DNA from 4 places in the Geodermatophilus sp. URMC 62 genome. Region 3 is predicted to be linked to each of the others. Evidence: predicted binding sites of a transcription regulator. Region 3 holds the regulator's gene; each other region holds the start of a gene.
The links. Region 3 encodes LexA, which represses DNA repair genes until DNA is damaged. Its sites were predicted from a motif close to TCGAACANNTGTTCGA; they were not measured.
Positions count from the first base shown of each region.

Region 1: ACU616_RS08355 (DUF222 domain-containing protein) is a predicted target of LexA. The motif match lies at 1,138-1,153, and genes of this name have one in related genera.
Region 2: ACU616_RS23005 (DUF222 domain-containing protein) is a predicted target of LexA. The motif match lies at 1,988-2,003, and genes of this name have one in related genera.
Region 4: ACU616_RS08510 (DUF222 domain-containing protein) is a predicted target of LexA. The motif match lies at 1,590-1,605, and genes of this name have one in related genera.

Region 1 is NZ_JBRFHY010000001.1:1,747,309-1,750,511, reverse strand. Features, by position in the region: gene ACU616_RS08365 (aldose epimerase family protein) at 1-486, opposite strand, end outside; gene ACU616_RS08360 (DUF3224 domain-containing protein) at 516-914, opposite strand; gene ACU616_RS08355 (DUF222 domain-containing protein) at 1,171-2,385, shown strand; gene ACU616_RS08350 (hypothetical protein) at 2,474-3,203, opposite strand, start outside.
Region 2 is NZ_JBRFHY010000001.1:4,785,631-4,788,833, forward strand. Features, by position in the region: gene ACU616_RS23005 (DUF222 domain-containing protein) at 1-1,983, opposite strand, end outside; gene ACU616_RS23010 (GNAT family N-acetyltransferase) at 2,084-2,818, opposite strand; gene boxC (2,3-epoxybenzoyl-CoA dihydrolase) at 2,954-3,203, shown strand, end outside.
Region 3 is NZ_JBRFHY010000001.1:338,383-341,585, forward strand. Features, by position in the region: gene ACU616_RS01570 (hypothetical protein) at 1-456, opposite strand, end outside; gene ACU616_RS01575 (LysM peptidoglycan-binding domain-containing protein) at 591-1,256, opposite strand; gene lexA (transcriptional repressor LexA) at 1,545-2,324, shown strand; gene ACU616_RS01585 (hypothetical protein) at 2,374-3,203, opposite strand, start outside.
Region 4 is NZ_JBRFHY010000001.1:1,782,756-1,785,958, forward strand. Features, by position in the region: gene ACU616_RS08495 (competence/damage-inducible protein A) at 1-596, shown strand, start outside; gene ACU616_RS08500 (hypothetical protein) at 690-947, shown strand; gene ACU616_RS08505 (SRPBCC family protein) at 944-1,339, shown strand; gene ACU616_RS08510 (DUF222 domain-containing protein) at 1,621-2,838, shown strand.

The DNA of each region.
Region 1 (3,203 bases), 1.4 Mb from region 3:
CATGCCGGCGCCGAACGGCGCCGGGCGGTCGCCGGCGTTGCGCACGCGCACGGTGACGGTGAGCCGGTCGGGGGCCAGCAGGGTGTCGACGGCGGCGGCCAGCCGGAACGGGTAGCCCGGCCGTGCCTCGACGACGGTGCCCACGGTGAGCGCGTCGGAGTGGCGGGCCAGCACCTCCCACCGCTGCCAGGTGACCAGCCCGTGCGCGGCGGGCTTGCCGGGGGCGGCGACGTCGAGCTGCAGCTGCCGGCCCTCCCACGTCCACCGCCCGTCGCGCAGCCGGTTGGGCCAGGGCAGCAGGACGCCGCCACGCCGCCCGACGGGGACGGTGCCGGCCGGGTAGCCGTCGAGGACGTCCCACCCGCCGGCGGTCAGCGCGCGCAGCCCGCCGCCCCGCAGGTCGACGGCGAGCCGCGCGTCGCCGCTGACCAGTTCGACGTCGGCCGGCTCGGTGGTCGGCCAGGCGGTCATCGGCGGGATGCTCATGTCAGGCAGCCCACCACACCCGGTGGCGGTCAGCCCAGCTCGTAGTCGAGTACGAGGACGGCACCGGACTCGTCGTGGGTGAGCTCGACCGTGCCGCGCAGCCCGGCCAGCTCCCCCGTGCCGGTGCCGGGCAGCACTACGCCGGACGCCCGGGAGTCCGCCCCGTCGACCACGCCGCTGTGCTGCAGGACGACGGTGCCGGCGCGACCGTCCAGCGCGCCGGTGATCAGCTCGACGGCGGTGTAGCCGGCGGGCGTCTCCCCGACGCTGACCGACGTCATGGTCACCACGCTGGTGCCGGTGAGGGCGCCGGAGAAGGTCTTGCGCAGCGTCACCCGCCCGAAGGCGACCGGGCCGGGCTCGCCGAGCGCCAGCGGCTCGGGCTCGAAGCCGGTCACGTCGAACGGGATGCGGACGACGGTGCCCACACGGACCTCCTGGACGTCGGGACGGTGGTCGCAGCCTGCCCCACCCCACCGACGGTCCGCGTCCCGCCGACTCGCGGTAGCGGCGCCTCGAGCAGCGCTCGGGCTGTTCCTGCGGTCGTCCACAGTCACGCTCTCCCACTCACGTGAAGCGGTCCGGCGGATCTGTGGACGGAGCTCTGACCTGCGAATTCAGGTGGCCAGGGCCTGTCGACTGCGATATTCTTCGCACAGGTGTTCGAACGGATCGGGAGGTGTCGTGGACGAGCTACTGGCGGTCATCGACGCCCTCGCCGACGACGACCTGACCGTCGTGTTCGGCCCGCAGCTCAACGCCCGCCTGCGAATGCTGCTGACGGCCAGCAACAAGCTGGCCGCGCTCTTGGCCCGGACAGTGCGACAGGGGGAGCTGGCCCAGGCCGCCGAGCACGACGGGCTGAAGAGCATGGCGTCGTGGCTGCGCGGGCACGGACACGTCTCCTCCGCTGCCGCTGCCCGGCTGGTGACGACGGGCCGGGCGCTGGAACAGCTGCCCGCGGTCGAGGGTGCCTTCTCGGCCGGGGCGGTGACCGGCGAGCAGGTCGCCGCCATCGCGCCGATCGTCGCTCCGGAGAACGCGGCGAAGGCCGCCGCGCAGGACGTCGACCTCGGGGAAGTCGACGCCGCACTGGCCGTGGTGGCCGCCGCCAAGCCGCACAAGGAGCTCACCGAGGTCGTCGCCGGCTACCTCGCCCGGCTCGACCCCGACGGACCCGAGCCCGACCCCACCGAGAGCCGCCGGTTGTCCATGGCCCGGCACGCCGACGGGTCGCTGTCCCTCCGCGGGGAGCTCGACGCGATCGGCGGGGAGAAGCTGCAGGCGGCGCTGGAGTCGCTGGTGCAGGCCGGCCGGTGCGCCGGCGACGATCGCACCCGCGCCCAGCAGCAGGCCGACGCCCTCGTGCAGCTGGCCGACAACGCCCTCGCCGCCGGCACTCTCCCCACGCTGCGCACGGTGAAGCCACACGTCGCCGTCGTCATCGACCTCGACGACCTGGCCGGCCCGGCCACCGGCCCCGCGACGGGGCGGATGGGCTTCGGCGCGACCATCTCTGCCGCCCGCGCCCGCTGGCTGGCCTGCGACAGCACCGTGAGCCGAGTCGTGTTCGGCCCCGACGGGGCACCCCTCGACCTCGGCCGCGAACAGCGCCTCGCCGACCGCCACCTGCGGCGCGCGGTGGAGCTGCGCGACGGCGGGTGCGTGTTCACCGGGTGCGACGCCCCGACCTGGTGGGCGGAGGTGCACCACCTGGTGCACTGGCTCGACGGCGGCGAGACGAACCTGGACAACTCCGCCCTGCTGTGCGAGCGGCACCACACCAAAGTCCACCACGGCTTCCGCATCGAACGACAACCGGACGGCCGATGGCGCACCTGGCGCCCCGACGGCACTGAGATCCGCACCGGACCACCACTCCTGCAACCCGCCGCCTGAGCGCACCCCCGACCCCGCAGTCCCGCACCCTCCCGCCGTTGCACGTGGAACGGCGGGAGGGTCGACGTGCGCGGTCAGGAGTCCGCGGTCAGGAGTCCGCGGTCACCTGCTCTCCGATCTGCAGCACCTGGTCCTGGGTCAGCTCCTGCGGCGCCAGCAGCAGGAAGCACCGGCCGTTCGGGAGCCGGCCGGCCAGCGTCCAGGAGCCCGGACCGCCCGCGTCGCGGCCGGCGGCGAGCAGACCCGGCAGCCCCTGGACCGTCACCGGCTCCGGCGGGCCGGCCAGCGGGGTCCCCTCCAGCAACTCGTCGAGCGTGCCGGCGTACTGCGGGCCGACGAGGCTCAGCCGCAGCAGAGAGTCGGGGTCGGTGTCGCTGACCAGGTCCAGGCTCCGGCTCTCCTCGTAGCCGCCGACCGACCAGCCGGCCGGCGCCAGCCCGAACTGCAGGCCCACGGGCTGCGGCCGGTCGACGATCGACCCGCCCAGCCCGACGAGTGTCGCGGTGTCGGCCTGGGCGCCCTCCCCCACCAGCGAGACCCACCGCCCGTCCGGCCGCTGCCACAGCAGGCTGACGGTCCCCCGCTCGCGCCACACGGTGGCCTCGGCGCCCTGGACCGTCACCGTCCCGGTGGGGTCCCCCTCCGGCCGGAAGCCGTACTCCTCCGACGACCGCGGGTCCTCGGGGTAGACACCGAGCAGGACCCGCCCCGGGTCGGCCACCGCGGGACCGGTGTCCCCGGACACCAGGGACGTCGGCTCGTAGTCGGCGACGAAGAACGCCGGCGTGCTCCCGTACCGCGGCAGCCCGCCGCGGCGG
Region 2 (3,203 bases), 4.4 Mb from region 3:
GGCCGCTGACGTCTCCCCGTGGGGGTGGGGTGTGGCGTGGTCGAGTTCGCCGGCGTAGGGGATGCGGCGGCGGCAGCCCGGGAACCGGCAGTGCCGGTCGCGGGCGCGCAGGTAGCGGTCCAGTGCCGCGGTGGGCCGGTAGCCGGCGGTGGGGGCGGGGACGCGCAGGCCGGGGCGGGCGCTCAGGTCGTGGCCGCAGGTCTCGGGCCGGCGGCGGCAGGCGGGGGTGCCGCAGTGCGCGGTGCGGCGCAGTGCGGGCAGGTCGGTGAGGACGAGCAGGGCGCCGCTGACGGCGTCGGTGAGGGCGATGCGCGGCCGGTCGGCCAGTCCGCCGCCGGCGGTGGCGGACAGCAGGGCGGCGAGGTCGGTGCGCTGGGTGGCGGCGGCCAGCGCGCCGAGTGCGTCGGGGGCGGTGCTCACCCGGCCGGCGGGGCTGGTCTGCCAGGCGGTCTCCTCGGCGGCGTCGGCGCGCGTGGCGGTGGCCACCATCCACTGGGCGGCGCCCAGGGCGAGGCGGGCGGTGTGCACGGCTGCGGCGGCGTCCTCGACGGCCCGGTCGGCCGCCGCCCACCAGCCACCGGCTGGCGGACTGCCGGCTGCGGGCGCAGTGACGTCGTCGCGCTCAGGTGGGCCACTCGCAGCTTCCCCGGCCGGGTCGGGTGGGTGGCCCGGTGTCCAGGCGGGATCGCCGGGTGCCGGGTCGTCGCCGAAGGCCTCGCGCACCAGCTCGTCGAGCCAGCGGTCGAAGTCCGCGGCGCTGAGCTCGGCGGCGGCCCGCTCGACCGGGCCGCCCTCGACGTCCGTGGGCCCCGGGGAGTCCGTGAACCGGTCGGCGGCCAGCCGCTCGTCGACGGCCACGGGCTCGCCGGAGCCGATGGGCTCGCTGGCGCCGATGGGCTCGCCAGCGCCCATGGTCTGACCGGCCCTGGTGCCGGCGGGACCAGCGCCGGGCGGGATACCGGCATCGGCGTCGATGCCGCTGGGGTCGGTGCCGGTGGTGTCGGTGCCGCTGCCGGCTGCATCACTGATGGGGTCCAGGCCGGCGAAGGCGCGGGCGAGCTGGCGGGCCATCTCCGCGGGCACCAGCTGCCCGTCGACCTCGCCGACACCGTCCCCGCCGAGCAGGGTCTGCACCGACGCGACGACGGTCAACGGCACCTGCACCGGCGGCAGCCCGCCCTCGCCGGGGCGCAGCACCAGGTCGATCAGGCAGTCCACCATCTTCTGCCCGCGGGTGCGCGCGTCGGCCGGGTCGGGCTCCAGCGCGTCGGCGTAGGCCGACAGCGCCCGCAGCAGCGTCTGCGCCTCAGCGGTGGTGCACACCACTGTCACCGCCGACATGCCCACCGTGCGCTCGGGCCGGGCCGAGACGCCGCGCTCCCGCAGCGCCTGCACGAGGTCGCGGGCGGCGTCGCGGGCGTTGTGCTGCGCGACCGCGCGCCGCACCCGGTCACCGAGTTGGCCGGGGGTGGTCACCCGCTGCCGCCGCGCCACCCAGTCGAGCAGCTCCTGCTCCACCCGACCACGCAGGGCGTCCTCGGCGATCGGCGCCACGTGCTCCAGCAGGCACCACAGGTGCCCGGTGTGCAGCAGCCCGGACTCCAGCGCGGCCAGCACCCGGGGCAGCCGGGTGACCAGGAGCAGCGACCGCTCCAGCTCGGCCTCGGCGCGCTGCGCGGTGACGCCCAGGGCGACCGTGAGCTCCTGGGTGGCCCACTCGCTCACCGGGCGCAGCACCTCGGCCCGCGCCGCCCACCGCTGGGCCGACATCGCGCCACGCTCACCCTGCGCCCGGTCGGCCGAGGCCGGCCGGGTCACGGCGAACGCGGCGAGCGCCCGCGCGCGGCGTGCCGTCTGGCGGGAGATCTCCCGATCGGCGGCCTGCACCTCACCCAGCGGACCGGCCGCCCACCCGACGGCCGGCGACGCGAGGTCGGGCACCGCAGGCGCCTCGGACACCTCGCGCACCGACCCCGCCGTCATGCGTTCGATCATACGTTCGAACGAGGGGTCGGGCAAGACCTGTGGACGACAAAACCGCAGCTCAGAGGCTCGCGCTGTCCGGGACGAGGCCCGACCGACGTCAGTACCGGTGCTGCTCGGGGTCGACGTAGCCGCCGCTCTCCTCCTCACCCGGCCCCCGGTCGGCCCCCACGGCAGCCGGCTCGGAGGACGACCGCGGCCGGCCGGCTGCCCGTTCGCGCTCGGCGAGGTAGCGCGCCTCCCGGTCGCCGGAGGGCGGGGTGGCCACGCCGGTGCCCGGCCGCCCGTCCTGCCGCTGCCCGACGTCGCGCCCACCGCCGTTCTCGGTGCCGTCACCGGCACCACCGGCACCACCGGCGCCGTCGGCACCCGCGTCGTCAGCACCAGCGCCGTCCCCGCCGGCGCCACGACCGCCGACGCGCTTGCGGAGCCGGCCGTCCTCGGCCGCGGAGAACCCGCGGCGCTGCAGCCAGGCGGTCACCGCGTCCCGCTCGGGGTGGGTGTCGCGGACCACGTTGAGCACGTAGTTCAGGCCGCGGGCGGCGGCCTCCTCCTCGAGGTGGTGCATCGCGAACAGCCCGACGCCGGAGCCGCGCGCGCCCGCCTCGACGGCGAGCAGCACCTCCGCGTCACCCCAGACGTCGTCGAGCCAGCCGTAGCCGACCACGACGCCGTCGCGCTCGACGCGCCACCAGTCGCTGGACAGCCGCTCGCCCGGCCGGCGGGCCTCGGTGCGGAAGACGCCCTCGGGCACGGAGGCGAAGACCCGCTCGCGGTCGGCGTCCCACCGGGGGTCGTCCTCGTGCACCCACCGCAGGGTGTGCGCAGGGGTCACCGAGACCTCCGTCGACGTCCGTGGCCTGCGCCACTTGTCTACATCTGACGCGTTGCTTGCGCAAGGTCGTGTAGCACGACACGATGGTCGCGGCAGGCCCTCCGGGGCCGATCCGCCCGCATCCCTGGAGGCGCCGTGACCACCCTCGACGACCGTTCGACGACGGCGGAGGGACCGGCCCCCGTCGCCGAGCCGGCCGCGACCACCGAGGTCTCCTTCGACACCTCCCCCGAGCGCTACCGGCACTGGCGGCTGTCGGTCGAGGGCGAGGTCGCGACCCTCACCCTCGACGTCGCCGAGGACGGCGGGATCGTGCCGGGCTACGAGCTGAAGATGAACAGCTACGACCTGGGCGTCGACATCGAGCTGCACGACGCGCTGCAGC
Region 3 (3,203 bases):
GTGCCGGCCCGCACCGGCGGACCCGTCGGCGGGCGCCCGGTGCCGGCCCGCTGCGGCGGACCCGTCGGCGGGCTGCTCGGCGGTGCCGTCGGCGCCGTGCCGGCGGCCGGCACGGAACGTGCGGCGTGCCGGCTGCACCGCGGCCATCACGACGGTCGCGTCGGGACGGGGCGCACCGTCCTGCCGGTCGCGGTCGCCGACCTCGGCGCTCGGTGGCTCGGACGGCGACGCGGTGTGCGCGAGGGACAGGTGCCGCTCGGGCAGGCGCACACCGGCGAGGTCGACCCAGGTCGGCTCGCCCCCGTCGCGCCACCGCACCTGTGCCTGGCAGCCGCCGCGCTCGTCGTGCCGCCAGCCCAGCATGGCGCCGGGAGCCCAGGCGCCGTCCACGCACACCTCGACGTCCTGCGGCGAGCGGAAGACGACTGCGGCCCGGCTGTTCACGGCTGCTGACACGTCCTCGACCGTAGGTGCCGGTACTGCTCCGGCCGGTGAGCGACCTCGCGCGGAGGGTTGACGAACTCGCCGCCGCCCTCTCGTCCATGTCTGCCGGAGCTCGAGGGCGGACCCGGACGCCCCGCACCGCGCGCTCACGGCAGCTGGAGGACCTGGCCGGGCACGACGGACGAGCCCCGGAGGTCGTTGAGCTCCTCGATGGCGTCGACCACGACGCGCACGTCCTCCCCGTCCGCGGCGACCTCCCCCGCGATCGACCACACCGTGTCGCCCGGCTCGACGACGACGCTGCTCTCCCCCGCGAGCCGCAGTCCGCCGTCGGCACCGCCCACCAGCGGCGCGAGCCAGGCGCCCAGACCGACCGCTCCGCCGAGGGCGAGCACGGTGACGAGGCGCCGCCCCCGCCGGGTCAGCCGCACGGCGGCCGGCGCGCAGCCACCGCGGACGGGGCCACCGGTGGCACCGGAGCGCAGCGGCCGCCCGCTCGGACGGGCCGGGTCGCGCCGGGCGCCGGGCCGCTCGGTGGCCGGCCCGGCGGTGCGCACGGCCGCGGCGGCCTGGTGGTCGGGGACGGGGCGCAGGTGCCCGCCGACCCGCGGGCCGGAGCCCGGCAGGGCTCCGGGCGCCGCCGGCCGGGCCGGGCGGCCGGCAGCCGCCACACCTCCGACACCGACACCGACACCGACACCGCCACCGACACCGCCACCGCCACCGACACCGGCCCCCGGCCGGAGCGACGGCCGCCACGGGACCCGGACCGTCGCGTCGAACTCCAGCACGTCCTGCCGCACGGTGCCCATGACCCACTCCTCCTCGTCGGTGCCACCTGGTCGAACGCGTGTTCGATCGAACGCCTGTGCGATTCCTAGCGCAACCCGCCGACGGGGTCGACCCCGATACCTCCTGGCGGGTTTCGAACACACGTTTGAAGTACCGGCGCCGAGGCGCTACCGTCCGACCAGCACCCGTCCGCCGTCGCCTCCGGGCGCCGAGGCGGTCCCGTCCAGCCGGCGGTCCTGAACGACGAACCGCGGCCGGGCGGGAGCAGGACACGAGGGCCGTGGCAGCACGGCCGGCGAGGAGGAGACGTGGCGGGCACGAGCGGGACCGGCCAGCGCACACGCACCGGCGGGACGTCCCGCCGCGCGGGTAGCGGCGCGGGTGGGGAGGGGACCGGCGCGGTCCGCACCTTCCCCGACCGCACGGAGGCCGGCGACGGCCTGACGCAGCGGCAGCGCCGGGTCCTCGAGGTCATCCGCGACTCGATCGAGCGCCGCGGCTACCCGCCCTCGGTGCGCGAGATCGGCGAGGCCGTCGGCCTGTCCTCCGCGTCGTCGGTCGCCCACCAGCTCTCGGTGCTGCAGAAGAAGGGCTGGCTGCGGCGCGACCCCAACCGCCCCCGCGCGCTCGACGTCCGGCTGCCCGGTGAGACGCCGGGCGAGACCGCCGCTCCCGCCACTGCCCCCACCGGCGCACCCGCGGCCGACACCGGCGCGCCCACCTACGTGCCCCTGGTCGGCCGGATCGCCGCCGGTGGCCCGGTGCTCGCCGAGCAGGCGGTCGAGGACGTCTTCCCCCTCCCCCGCGAGCTGGTCGGCGAGGGCACGCTGTTCATGCTGCGCGTCGCCGGTGACTCGATGGTCGACGCGGCCATCTGCGACGGCGACTGGGTCGTCGTGCGCCAGCAGCCCACCGCGGAGAACGGTGAGATCGTGGCCGCGATGCTCGAGGGCGAGGCCACGGTGAAGACCTACAAGCGCCGCGACGGGCACGTCTGGCTGCTGCCGCACAACCCGGCGTACGAGCCGATCCCGGGCGACGAGGCGACCATCCTCGGCCGTGTCGTCACGGTGCTGCGCCGGGTCTGACGCCGCACCGCTCGCTGAGCGACCCGCCCCGTGGGGGCGGGTCGGCCGGTCACCGACCGACGGGTGGGCCGGCCGGGTCGCGCCGCCGGCGCAGCCGCCCGCCGATCCAGACGAGGACGGCTGCGACGGCAGCGGCCACCAGCCCGGCCGTGACCGGCGAGGGGCCGCCACCGTCGCCGGAGAGCAGTCCCGCCAGCGACGGATCGGCCGGGGCCGACGGCGCAGCCGGCGTCGACGCCGCGGTGGCAGCCGGCACCGGGACCAGCGTGACGTCGCCGGGCACGCCCTCCCCGGCGACGAGCAGCGCGCCGCCGTCGGCGGTGAAGGTGACCGCTTCCCCCTGTGGCTCCGCGGGCAGCGCGACGCGCACGGGCTCGCCGGCCAGCGCGCCCGGCACGTCGGAGCCGGCCAGCGGCCAGACGTAGGCGTCGGTGTAGGTCCGCAGCGCGATCCGGCTGCCGTCACGCGCGACCGCGCCACCGGTGACCAGCAGCTGGCCCGCACGCCCGACCGGGCCGCCGGGCGTGCCGGTCAGCGTGAAGGACACCGTGCCGACGTCGGCCAGCCCGACGGTGCCGCCGTCCACCAGCGGAGCGGCCGGCCGGTAGACGTGGCTGGCGCCCAGGACCTCCTTGGTCACCACGTACGGGGTGCCGTCCGGGGCCAGCAGCAGTGCCTCGGCGTCGTGCGCGCCGTCGGGATAGGTCAGCCGGTACAGCGCGGTGGCGCCGTCGGGACGCAGAGCGATGAGCGCGACGGTGGCCCGGGTGCCGTTGTTGTCCCCGGTGTCGGCCAGCCACACCGTGCCGTCCGGGCCGACCGCGAGGTCCTCGGGGTCGTAGGGGTCCAGCGGGGCGGTCACGACGTCGACGACCTGGC
Region 4 (3,203 bases), 1.4 Mb from region 3:
GCGAGGGCGAGCTGGAGATCGTCACCCGCTTCGCGCCGGAGGCCCAGCCCGCCTACGACCGGCTCGTCGCCGTCCTGGGCGAGGAGTACGCCGCCACGCTGTTCTCCACGGGGCCCACCCTCGACGACCTGGTGGCCGGCGCGCTGGAGGACCAGGGGCTGACCATCGCCACCGCCGAGTCGTGCACCGGCGGGCTGCTCGTCGCCCGGCTGATCGCGCGGCCCGGCTCCTCCGCGTGGGTGCTCGGCGGGATCACCTCCTACGCGAACTCGGCCAAGGAGCAGCTCGTCGGCGTGCCGGGGGAGGTGCTCGCCGAGTTCGGCGCGGTGAGCCCCCAGGTCGCGCTGGCCCTGGCCGAGGGCGCGCGGGCGCGGTTCGGGACCGACGTCGGCGTCGGCATCACCGGCATCGCCGGCCCGGGCGGCGGGACGCCGGACAAGCCCGTCGGCACCGTGCACCTGTGCGTCCTCGGCCCGGCCGGACAGCAGGCGCGGTCGGTGCGGCTGCACGGCTCGCGGACGGCGGTGCGCGAGCGCTCCGTCGTCCTCGCGCTGCACCTGCTGCGGCAGCTGCTGCTGGGCGGCCCGCCGGCATGAGGGTGCTCCCCCTGCCGTCCGGTCCGCTGACGTCGTACGGGAGCAGCGGCGCGTCGCTGTGTGCGGCGGCCCGAGTGCTGGAGCCGCAGGACGGTGTCGCCGTCGACGTCGTCCGGCTGGCTCCGGGCGGCACGATCGGCCGGCCGGCACCCGACCCGGCTGTGGCAGCTGTTCCTGGTCGTCCCGGGCTCCGGCTGGGCGTCGGGCGGGGACGACCGGCGCCGCGTCCTGGCCACCGGGGAGGCGGCGCTGTGGGAGCCGGGGGAGGAGCACGCCTCCGGGACCCCTGACGGGCTGACCGCCGTCGTCGTGCAGTGCCGGGTGGTCCCGCTGACCGAGGAGGCGCCGTGAGCGTCCTGACCCTGCACGCCACCGGGCCGCTCGCCCCCGCGGAGGCCTGGGAGCGCTACGCCGAGCCGGCCCGGTGGCCGACGTGGGCGCCGCAGATCACCGGAGTCGAGGTGCCCGTGCCACGGCTGGCGGCCGGGGTGTCGGGGCGGGTGCGCGGTCCGCTGGGGGTGACGCTGCCGTTCGTCGTCGAGACCGTCGACGAGCCGGCGCGGCGCTGGTCGTGGACGGTGTCGGCCGGCCCGGTGCGGCTGCACCTGCTGCACTGGGTGGCCGAGGGGCCGGACGGCGGCAGCACCACCGGCCTGCGGATCCGCGGCCCGGCGCCCGTGGTGGTGGGCTATGCGCCGCTGGCCCAGCTCGCGATCGGCCGGCTGGTCCGCCCGCTGCGCTGACTCGGTCCCCGTCGCCGTTCCCGTCCCCGTCGCCGTCGCCGTTCCCGTCGCCGTCCCCGTCCCCGTCGCCGACGGCGGCAGCCCGAGGGCTGCGGCCGCTGTGGCACCGGGGGTCGCCGGCTCTCCACGGGAGGGCAGGCCGTGGTCGCGTCAGGGAGTCATCGAGCGGTGTCAAGACGTCCTCGGATCCTGTGGACAACGTCCTGAGCTGGGGAAACAGCGCACGCCAGTCTCTCCGCTGCGGTAGTGTTCGAACATCTGATCGAGTGGTGGGAGGTGTCGTGGACGAGCTGTTCGCAGCGATCGACGCGCTCGGCGACGACGACCTGGCCGCGATGTTCGGCCCGCAGCTCAACGAGCGGATCCGGGTGCTGCTGGCCGCGGCCAACAAACTGGCCGCACACCTGGCGCACGCGGTGCGCCAGGGCGAGCTGGCCTCCGCGCCGGAGCACGACGGGCTGAGGTCCATGTCGTCGTGGTTGCGCGGGCACGGCCACCTGTCCCCGACCGAGGCCGCCCGGCTGGTGCGCACCGGACGGGCACTCGAGCAGCTGCCGGCGGTCGCCGCCGCGTGCGCCGAGGGCACGGTCACGGCCGGTCAGGCCGCCGAGATCGCGCAGGTCGTCGAGCCGGACAACGCCGCGGCCGCGGCCGATCAGGGCGTCGACCTGGGCGAGGTCGACGCCGCGCTGGCCGTGGTGGCCGCGCGCACGCCGCACAGGGAGCTCGCCGGGGTCGTCGCCGGCTACCTGGCCCGGCTGGACCCCGACGGACCCGAGCCCGATCCCACCGAGGGCCGGCGGCTGCACCTGACCCGGCACGCAGACGGGTCGGTGTCCCTGCGCGGTGAACTCGACGCCGTGGGCGGGGAGAAGCTGCAGGCCGCCCTGGAGCCCTACGTGCAGACCGGTCGGTCCGCCGCCGAGGAGCGCTCCCGCGCCGGGCAGCTGGGTGACGCGCTCGTGCAGCTGGCCGACAACGTCCTGGCCGCCGGATCCCTGCCGCTGCTGCGCCGCAACAAGTCCCAGCTCCTCGTGACCATCGGCATCGCCGACCTGGCCGACCCCGCCACCGGACCGGCGGCCGCGGCGATGGGTTTCGGCGCGGTCGTCTCCGCCGCCCGCGCCCGCTGGCTCGCCTGCGACGGCGAGGTCACCCGCATCGTGATGGGTCCCGACGGGCAACCGCTGGACTACGGCCGCGCCACCCGTTTCTTTCCGGCGCACGTCCGCCGCGCGCTGGACGTGCGTGACGGCGGCTGTGTGTTCACCGGCTGCGACGCCCCGACCTGGTGGTGCGACGCCCACCACCTGCTGGAGTGGGTCAACGGCGGAGCCAGCGACATCGACAACGCCGCGCTGCTCTGCGAACGGCACCACACCAAGGTGCACCACGGCTTCCGGATCGAACGACAACCCGACGGCACCTGGCGCACCTGGCGCCCCGACGGCACCGAGATCCGCACCGGACCACCACACCTGCTGCAACACGCCGCCTGATCCCGCCGCCTGATCCCGCCGGCGGGCGCGTCCTGATCCCGCACCCTCCTCCCGTTCCACGTGGAACGGGAGGAGGGCAGTCGGGCGTGACCCCCCGGCATGCGGTCGGCCACTCGGTCGAGCCGTCGTCGCGGGTGGTGGGGCATGGGAGACGAGGGAGGGGGCAGACGCCGACCGCAACGGAGCGGTCCCCACGGTCTCCGCGGTGCCCGTGGTCGGTGCCCCGTGGTCGGTGGCCTTCGGTCGGTGGCCCCCGGTGGCTCTTGGTGGCTCTTGGTCGGTGGCCTTCGGTCGGTGGCCCTCGGTGGCCTTCGGTCGCGGGCCCCCGGTGGCTCTTGGTGGCTCTTGGTCGGTGGCCTTCGGTT